Regions from separate parts of the Undibacterium sp. YM2 genome, predicted to be linked through region 2. Evidence: predicted binding sites of a transcription regulator. Region 2 holds the regulator's gene; the other holds the start of a gene.

Region 1 (4,780 bases), 910 kb from region 2:
CAGGTCTTGCCATACGGCGCGCAAATCCTCTTTCTTCACACCCAGCAAATCGATACGCTGGCCACCAGTGACCTTGACTGTTGGTATCTTGAATTTATCGACGACATCAGCAATCCTGCGCAATTCGCTGGCATTGGTTTCACCACCCCACATACGCGGGATGACGGAGTAAGTGCCATCCTTCTGGATATTCGCATGCGAGCGCTCATTGATGAAGCGTGATTGCGGATCATCCTTGGCTTCACGTGGCCATGTAGAAATCAGATAGTAGTTGATGGCCGGGCGACAACTGGAGCAACCGTTAGGAGTACGCCATTCCATGAATTCCTGCACGCCAGATACCGTCAATAACTTGTTGGCCTTGATGGCATCACGCACTTGCTGATGGCTATGATCAGTACATGCGCACATGGGTTTGACTTTTGAAGCCGTTGAATAATCACCACCAGCGGTGAACATGATAATTTGTTCTACCAGCCCGGTACAGGAGCCGCAGGAAGCTGAAGCCTTGGTATGCTTGCGCACATCATCCAGGGTGAACAGGCCTTTTTCCTTGATGGCCTTGACGATGGTGCCTTTGCAGACACCGTTACAACCACAGACCTCGGCTTCGTCCGGCATGGCAGCGGCTTTGGTATGGCCTTCATGACCAACGTCACCGGTATTTGATTCACCAAACATCAGGGAATCGCGGATTTCAGAAATATTCTTGCCTTCGCGTAGCAATTTGAAATACCAGCTGCCATCGACAGTATCGCCATATAAACAGGCACCAATCAGCTTGTCATCCTTAACCACAAGCTTCTTGTAAACGCCACCTATGGGGTCAGACAAGATGATTTCTTCCGTGTCTTTGCCACCCATGAATTCACCGGCAGAAAACAGATCTATACCTGTCACTTTCAGTTTGGTGGAGGTGACTGAACCCTGGTAACGGCCTATGCCAAAATTAGCCAGGTGATTGGCGCAGACTTTGGCCATTTCAAACAGAGGTGCGACCAGACCGTACACAGTGCCGCGATGATTGACGCATTCACCAACAGAGTAAATGCGCGGGTCATAAGTCTGCATGGTGTCATTGACGATGATGCCGCGATTGCAGTACAGCCCTGCAGATTCTGCCAGCGCAGTATTGGGGCGTATGCCAACTGCCATGACGATCAGTTGCGCAGGGATTTCCAGGCCATCGGTAAAGCGTATGGCTTTGACGTGACCAGCATCATCACCAATGATGGCTTCGGTATTTTTTTCGAGCAGGAAGTTCAGGCCACGGTCTTCCAGTGATTTTTGCAGCATCTTGCCAGCAACAGGATCAAGCTGACGCTCCATGAGCCAGCCTGGCAGATGCACGACAGACACGCTCATGCCGCGCATTTTCAAACCATTGGCGGCTTCCAGACCCAGCAGACCACCACCGATAACGACAGCATGTGTATGCTTTTCTGCCGCTTCTATCATGGTGTTGGTGTCGTAGATATCGCGGTAGGCAATCACGCCCTTGAGATCCTTGCCTGGAACCGGCAACATGAAAGGTGTAGAGCCAGTGGCCAGCAGCAGACGATCGTATTCAGTCTGGGTACCGTCTTCGGCGATCACGATACGTTTGTGGCGATCGATTTTGGTGATTTTTTTTCCGAGGTGCAGCGTGATATTATTTTCTTCATACCAGTCGACATCATTAAGCATGATGTCTTTGATGGTTTGCTCGCCTGCCAGTACTGGTGATAGCAGGATACGGTTGTAATTGGCATAAGGTTCTGCACCAAATACGGTAATGTCATACAGGTCGGGCGCGATCTTGATTAATTCTTCCAGGGTACGCACACCTGCCATACCATTCCCTACCATCACTAGCTTAAGTTTCTTCATGGCTGCTCCTTTGCTTGTCTCCCCAGACTCTAAGCAAGAGCAATGCCAGTTCATTTTTATCAGAGGGAAAGCCAGGCTGTTTTTATAAGCCTGCACCAATTTAACTGCGCATTAATATGGTTTTCACCAAGAAAAACGGAGGATTCCTCTGTTGGCGGCAAAAACAATGCCACTTATTGAAGCATGCGCCCAAAATCCTTGCGGTACTCATACAAAACCCAGCCATTCTGGTGCAATGCACCATTTAATTCAGAGTACGCACAGTTTTTGCGCAGAAAGTTTTGTTTTTAATCATGAAATACGTGAATCACCTGCACATTTTGATGGCACGTCCCTTGCAAGTGGCATGCATGTTCACTATTGGAGCGATCATGCAAAAAACTTCCTTCTGGAAAGCCGGGCACACACCCACCTTATTGGCATCCTTTTTTTATTTTGACCTGAGTTTCATGGTCTGGGTATTGTTGGGGCCACTCGCCATCCAGATTTCCAAGGACCTGGGCCTGACTGCCGCGCAAAAAGGCCTGATCGTCGCCACCCCCTTATTGGCCGGTGCCCTGCTGCGCATCGTCATGGGTGTGCTGGTCGATCATCTGAAACCCAAGAAAGCCGGTTTGATAGGCCAGATCGTCGTACTGGCGGGATTATGCTGGGCATGGCTGGGGAATTTGCACACTTATGAACAACTGCTGTTCCTCGGCGTGATCCTGGGCGTCGCAGGTTCTGCCTTTGCCGTGGCATTGCCGCTGGCATCGCGCTGGTATCCGCCTGAACACCAGGGTACTGCCTTGGGGATAGCGGGTGCAGGCAATTCCGGCACCGCCTTTGCCGCCCTGTTTGCACCAGCACTGGCAATTGCCTTTGGCTGGCAAAATGTGTTTGGCCTGGCGCTGATACCCTTGTTCATCGCTTTGGCGGTTTACCTGATTTTTGCCAAGGATGCGCCAGGTGATGCACCTAGCAAATCATTGACTGAATACCTGGCCGTGCTGAAAGACAAAGACGCCTGGTGGTTCATGTTCTTTTACAGCGTGACCTTTGGTGGCTTCTCTGGCCTGGCCTCTTCCCTGACGATTTATTTCAATACGCAATATGGTTTAACGCCAGTGACAGCCGGTTACTTCACTGCTGCCTGTGTTTTTGCCGGTTCTCTGGTACGCCCCATGGGTGGCCGTATTGCTGACCGCATAGGTGGCATCAAGACCCTGTCTGTCATGTACACCATCGCTTCTGCCTTCCTGTTCATTGCATCCATCGGCTTGCAATCTGCGGCTGCTGCAGTATGTGTATTCGTGGTTGCCATGCTGGCCTTGGGCACTGGCAATGGTGCGGTATTCCAGTTGGTGCCGCAGCGTTTCCGTAAAGAGATGGGTGTCATGACTGGCCTGGTGGGCATGGCTGGTGGCATAGGTGGTTTTTATCTGGCGGCCAGCATGGGTTATTCACGCCAGATCACCGGCAGTTATCAAATAGGCCTGTCGATTTTCGCCAGCCTCGCCATCATCGCCTTGCTGGGTTTATCATTGGTCAAGAAACGCTGGCGCACGACCTGGGGCTCTGCCGCCATGACTACTGCAAAAATCTGAATACACAAAATACACAAACATGCCACTGACAGTCAGCACAGGACATCACAGCGTCGCTGGCATACGCCCGCGTAATGAAGACTTTGTCGGCATGGTCACGCCAGGCGAACCCGAGCTGTCCTGCAAAGGCATGGTACTGGCAGTGGCAGATGGCGTCTCTGGCAATGAAGGCGGGCGCGAAGCGGCTGAATATGTAGTACGTGGCTTGCTGACAGACTACTATGCTACGCCTGACACCTGGGAGGTAACAACAGCACTCGACAAGGTGCTGGTCGCCATGAATAGCTGGGTACAGCAGCAAGGCTCAGTCCGCCGTGAGCTGGCAGGCATGGCCACTACCATGACCTCACTGGTCTTGCGCGGACGCATGTATTACAGCGCCCATGTCGGCGACACCCGCTGTTACCTGTTGCGTGACGGTGTCTTGCAAAAACTGACCCAGGATCATGTTTGGGACAGACCGGAGATGCAACATGTGCTGACCCGTGCCATCGGCCTGGACAACCACCTCGTCATCGATCATGGCATGGGTGAGCTGCGTGTCAATGATGTCTTTTTGCTGGCCTGTGATGGTATCTGGGCCAGTCTGACAGAATATGACCTGACAGATTTTTTGAAGCAGGTCAGCACCGGTAAGTTGGGCAGTGAGGCTGCATGCGAAGCTCTATGTGCAGCCGCATTGAAAGCGGGGTCGCAAGACAACTGCAGTGCGGTGATAGCACGCATAGACAGCTTGCCAGAAGGCGAGTTGCGCGATGCCATCAGCGAGCTGCGCGCCCTGCCCGTACCACCACGCATGAAGCCCGGCCAGACCCTTGATGGCTATGCGATAGAAGAAGTCATGCATACCTCGCTGACGACGATACTGTATCGCGTCAGCGACACCTCTCATCACCGGCAACTGGTGTTAAAAACCCTGCATCCCGACAAGGCCAATGATGCGCAGGAGCGCTCAGCCTTTGCGCATGAAGCATGGCTGGCAAAGCGCGTGGTAGCACGTTTTTTCCCCCAGGTGATCACGCCCGATCAAAGAAACTACCTGTACTATCTCTCAACCTGGCATGCCGGTGCATCCCTGCAACAAAGGCTGGAAGCCGGGCAGCATTTCACGATACCAGAAGCAGTCGCTTATGGTGGCAAGCTGGTACGCGCCATCGGTGCGCTGCACAGACGCAGCATTCTGCACAGGGATATCAAGCCCGCCAATGTGCATCTGGGGATGATGATGAAATCCGCATTCTTGACCTTGGTGTCGCACAATCCGGCTTTGACAGCCAGGATGGCCAGGGCAATGCCAGTCACAGCATGGCAGGCACACCTTCATT
Region 2 (4,780 bases):
CAGCATGGAGAGACCTGAGGGCCTGAGTTCACAATTTGTGCGTGTGGAGTCTGATTATCTTTTGCTCTTGCCGGACGAAGACATCGTTAAAACCGACAAACCGGTTTCAATTACGACTGGCAAACTGCATTCAACTGCAACTGGCATGATTGCCAATAATTCAACCCAAGGCCTGGAATTGCTGAGCAAGGTTTACATTCAACTCAAGAAACGTGAACCTGCTCCCAAAACCGGGACTAAATAAGCAAGAAAGCGAATATGCACATGATCAAAACATCATTTAGCGTCACACGCTTGATCAGCCTGGCCTGCCTGGGCCTGGCCTGTGTTTCTGCGAATGCAGAAAAAGCCGACAGTAATAAAGAGACCATCATCAAAGCCGGTTATGGCATCAGTGATGGCAAAGCCAGCGTCAGCAGATTATCCAAGGGTGTGTCCCTGGTGCGTGGCACCCTGACCGTCACTTCTGAGAGTGCTGTCGTGACCGAAGCCCCGAATGGTGATCAGTTTGTTGTTCTGACAGGTGGCGGTGGCCGCAAAGTCACCTTCCGCCAGAAACGCGATGGTGGCCCTGATCTGTGGGTAGATGGCGAAGCTGACCGTGCTGAATACAACCAGAGTACAGAAATCGTCAAATTCATTTCCAAGGCCAAGGTACGCTACCTCGAAGGCAAGCGCGTCACCCAGGAACAGGAAGGTGAATACCTGTCTTACGACAGCAAGAATGACGTATTTGTTGGCACGAATTCAACCAGTGGCCAGCATGTAGATGGCTCAGGCAATATCACCATCACCTTGCAACCAAAACCAGAAAAACAGGCTAAATAAGATGACAGCACAGTCAAGCAGCACCTTGCTTGTCAAGGGCTTGCAAAAGCGCTATGGCGCGCGCCAGGTGGTACGCGATGTTTCCCTGCTATTGAAAAGTGGCGAGGTGGTGGGTTTGCTGGGGCCGAATGGCGCAGGCAAGACCACCTCGTTTTACATGATCGTTGGCCTGGTACCTTCCGACGCTGGTGATATCACGATTGATGACGTGAATATCTCGCAACTGCCTATCCATGAGCGCGCCGTACTGGGCTTGTCTTACCTGCCACAGGAAGCTTCGGTATTTCGCAAGCTGACGGTGGAAGACAATATCCGTGCCGTACTCGAATTGCAAAAAGACAGTGAAGGCAAATATCTCGGTGCCAAAAAAATTGAGCAAAGGCTCAACGCTCTGCTGGCAGACTTGCAGATAGAAAAAATACGTGAAAGCCAGGCGCTGTCACTGTCAGGTGGTGAACGCCGCCGCGTCGAAATTGCCCGTGCACTGGCGACCAATCCTCGCTTTGTCTTGCTGGATGAGCCCTTTGCCGGTGTTGATCCTATCGCCGTCATTGAAATCCAGCGCATCGTGCGCTTCCTCAAGGAGCGCGGCATCGGTGTGCTGATCACCGACCATAATGTGCGCGAAACCCTGGGCATCTGCGATCACGCCTATATCATCAACCAGGGCGCGGTACTTGCCAGCGGCAAGCCTGACGACATCATACAAAATGAATCTGTACGTCGCGTTTATCTCGGAGAACACTTCCGGATGTGACGGGAATCATCATGAAACAAAGCCTGCAACTACGTACCTCACAACATCTGGCCTTAACGCCGCAATTGCAGCAATCGATACGATTATTGCAGTTATCCACTTTGGAATTGCATCAGGAGCTGGAGACGCTGCTGACCGATAATCCCATGCTGGAACGCGTCGATGATCCCCTCGATCACGCCGTACGCCTGCTGGCCGACGGTGCCATCAATACCAGCAGTACTTCTGCCGATGCCGGCATGGAAGCACCGGCAGCAAGAGAAGACAGTGACAAGTCAGCAGAACCGGCTGCCGCTGATGCAGAAACCGTCATCAGCAATGACAGCACCACCTCCAGCGAAGAAGACTGGGGCTTTGATGATGTGCAGCATGGCAGCAAGTCTGGCGATGATGAAGATGGCCGCCCCCAGCTCGGTGCAGCCCATATCACCCTGCGTGAACACTTGCTGGAACAGATGCGCCTGAACCTGCGCGAACCGCGTGACCGTGCCCTGGTCGAGCTGATGATCGATGCGCTCGACAATAACGGTTACCTGACCGAAACATTAGATGAAATACATGCCAGTTTGCCACTGGAACTGTGCGTAGAACCAGAAGAACTGGCGTTTGCGCTGAACATGCTGCAAAGCTTTGATCCCGCAGGTGTCGGTGCGCGCAGCCCGTCTGAATGCCTGGCCTTGCAAATCAGGCGTTTACCAAAAGTTGCTTTCGTCACACGCAGACTGGCATTGCAAATTGTTGAAACGCAACTGACTTTATTTGCACAAAGAGATTTCACCAAACTCAAGAAAATCTTCGACTGCGACGATGAAGATTTGCGCGATGCACAAACTGTCATTCGCCTGTGCAAACCACGCCCCGGCCTGGCCTTTGCTGCTGATGAATCTGACTATGTCGTACCTGATGTGATCGTCAGAAAATCCGGTAACGGCTGGCAAGTCATGCTGAATCAGGATGTCATGCCCAGGCTGCGGGTAAGCAGCATGTATGCCAACATCATGAAGCAAAACCGTGGCGAAGCTGGCATGGGCGCACAATTGCAGGAAGCACGCTGGCTGATCAAGAATATGCGGCAACGTTTTGAGACTATATTGCGCGTTGCACAAGCGATAGTCGAAAGGCAACGCAATTTTTTCACCCACGGTGCTGTTGCAATGCGCCCCCTTGTTTTGCGCGAAATTGCTGATACACTAGGATTACACGAGAGCACTATCTCACGTGTAACAACCCAAAAATACATGTTGACCCCACATGGCATGTTTGAGTTGAAGTACTTTTTCGGCAGCCATGTCGCGACGGAAACAGGGGGTGAAGCTTCTTCCACCGCGATACGTGCACTCATCAAGCAGTTGATAGGAGCAGAAGACCAGAAAAGCCCACTCTCTGATAGCAAAATTGCAGACATGCTGGGTGAACAGGGCATGGTAATTGCCCGACGGACAGTTGCCAAATACCGTGAAGCCCTCAAAATCCCCCCAGTGAGTTTGCGTAAATCTTTGTAAGCAGTCCTTGTAATCACGGTTTGAATTGCTATATATGATTTAGCTCAAGGCTAATAAATGCTGAGAGCGTATCGTAATAGCAAGCAACATCACTATAGGAGCACAGTATGAATCTCACCATCAGTGGACACCACGTCGAAGTAACTCCTGCAATTCGTGAATATGTACATACCAAACTAGAACGTATCAGGCGGCATTTCGACCAGGTCATTGATATCGCCGTCATCCTGACGGTGGACAAGCTCCGGGAAAAGGAAAAACGACACAAAGCTGACATTAATTTGCATATTAGCGGTAAAGATATCCACGTTGAAAGTCTGGCGCATGATCTGTATGCAGCCATTGATGCACTGGTAGATAAACTTGATCGTCAGGTCATCAAGCATAAAGATAAAATTCAAGACCATCAGCACGACGCCATCAAGCACATACCTGATCCGGCATCGGCTTCATAAGACCCCAGTCCTTACCCGAACAGGGTTGTGGACATCCAAAACAAGGACGCTAGAAGGCGTCCTTTTTGTTGGGTGCATGGTTTTTTGTAGGTCTAGTTTCTGACATTTAAAATAAATAATTTACTTTTATTGTCGTTTGTCACATACGCTGCTTAACAAGCTGCGAGTTAGTTGATTCACGGCATTTATATTAACGTCATTCCAGCGTGCTTTTAGCTGGAATCCAGCGACGTTCGTTATATGCCGAGGTGCTTATTGCAAGTGGCGCTTTGACTGAAGCGATTGCCCTCCGTGGATACAAGCCGGGTCCCGGCCCGGCAGCCGAAATACTTTCTTTGCGTCGCCAAAGTAAGTATTCAAAGAAAGGCGACCCAGGCGCAGCCGCCCCTTCGGGGTGCCCATTTGTGCAGTACAAAAAATGGGAAGATCCGAAACTCGCTTCGCTCAAACAGCGGCTCTTCTTTTTCCATTTTCTGTACTGCACAAATGGCGGCTACACATGGGAACTGCGGAAAGTCAAAAGCAACCCCAAAATTCAACGGCAACGGCAACGGCAACGGCAACGGCAACGGCAACGGCAACGGCAACGAGCATGATGCGTTTACTCTATTTCCTCATAAACATATACACCCCGTGACGCCCTCGTCTGACAAAGTTAAAATAGCAGCTTCATCCCCTACCCTGCATAGTCAACCACCATGAGCGAATTTGTACTTACCTCCGTCAAGAACAATATAGGCTATATCACCCTCGACAGACCCAAAGCGCTGAACTCGCTGTCACTCGATATGGTAAGAGCACTGACAGCGACCTTGCTGGCCTGGCATAATGATCAAAGCGTGCGGGCGGTGTTTATCCACAGCAGCAGCGAGAAGGCATTTTGTGCCGGTGGGGATATCCGTTTTTTCTATGACGTTGGCACTGCCACACCCAAAGGTGACTCCGCCCTGCTGGAAGATTTTTTCACCGAGGAATATGCCTTAAATCATTTAATCCATTTCTACCCAAAACCCTATATCGCGCTAATGAATGGCGTCGTCATGGGTGGTGGCATGGGTATCGCCCAGGCAGGGCCAGATTGCCGTTTGCGCATCGTCACCGAGCGTACCAAGATGGCGATGCCGGAAGTGAACATCGGCCTGTTCCCTGACGTAGGTGGCGGTTATTTCCTGTCTCGCACTGCGGGTGAAATTGGTACTTACCTTGGATTGACTGGCGATATCATCACCGCCGCTGAC

What was found. The regulator sigma-54, encoded in region 2, starts transcription at its own class of promoters, with help from an activator protein. The targets are predictions, from matches to a motif close to TGGCANGNAANCTGCTTT.
Region 1: a site for sigma-54 is predicted at 2,194-2,211, ahead of UNDYM_RS06310 (NarK/NasA family nitrate transporter). Genes of this name have one in related genera too.

The regions. Positions count from the first base shown of each region.
Region 1 covers NZ_AP018441.1:1,405,166-1,409,945, reverse strand. The annotation lists gene nirB (nitrite reductase large subunit NirB) at 1-1,869, opposite strand, end outside; gene UNDYM_RS06310 (NarK/NasA family nitrate transporter) at 2,241-3,455, shown strand; partial or broken gene UNDYM_RS31040 (protein phosphatase 2C domain-containing protein) at 3,475-4,653, shown strand; gene UNDYM_RS31035 (protein kinase) at 4,686-4,780, shown strand, end outside.
Region 2 covers NZ_AP018441.1:493,234-498,013, reverse strand. The annotation lists gene lptC (LPS export ABC transporter periplasmic protein LptC) at 1-244, shown strand, start outside; gene UNDYM_RS02395 (LptA/OstA family protein) at 259-828, shown strand; gene lptB (LPS export ABC transporter ATP-binding protein) at 830-1,585, shown strand; gene UNDYM_RS02385 (RNA polymerase factor sigma-54) at 1,597-3,087, shown strand; gene hpf (ribosome hibernation-promoting factor, HPF/YfiA family) at 3,195-3,542, shown strand; gene UNDYM_RS02375 (enoyl-CoA hydratase/isomerase family protein) at 4,241-4,780, shown strand, end outside.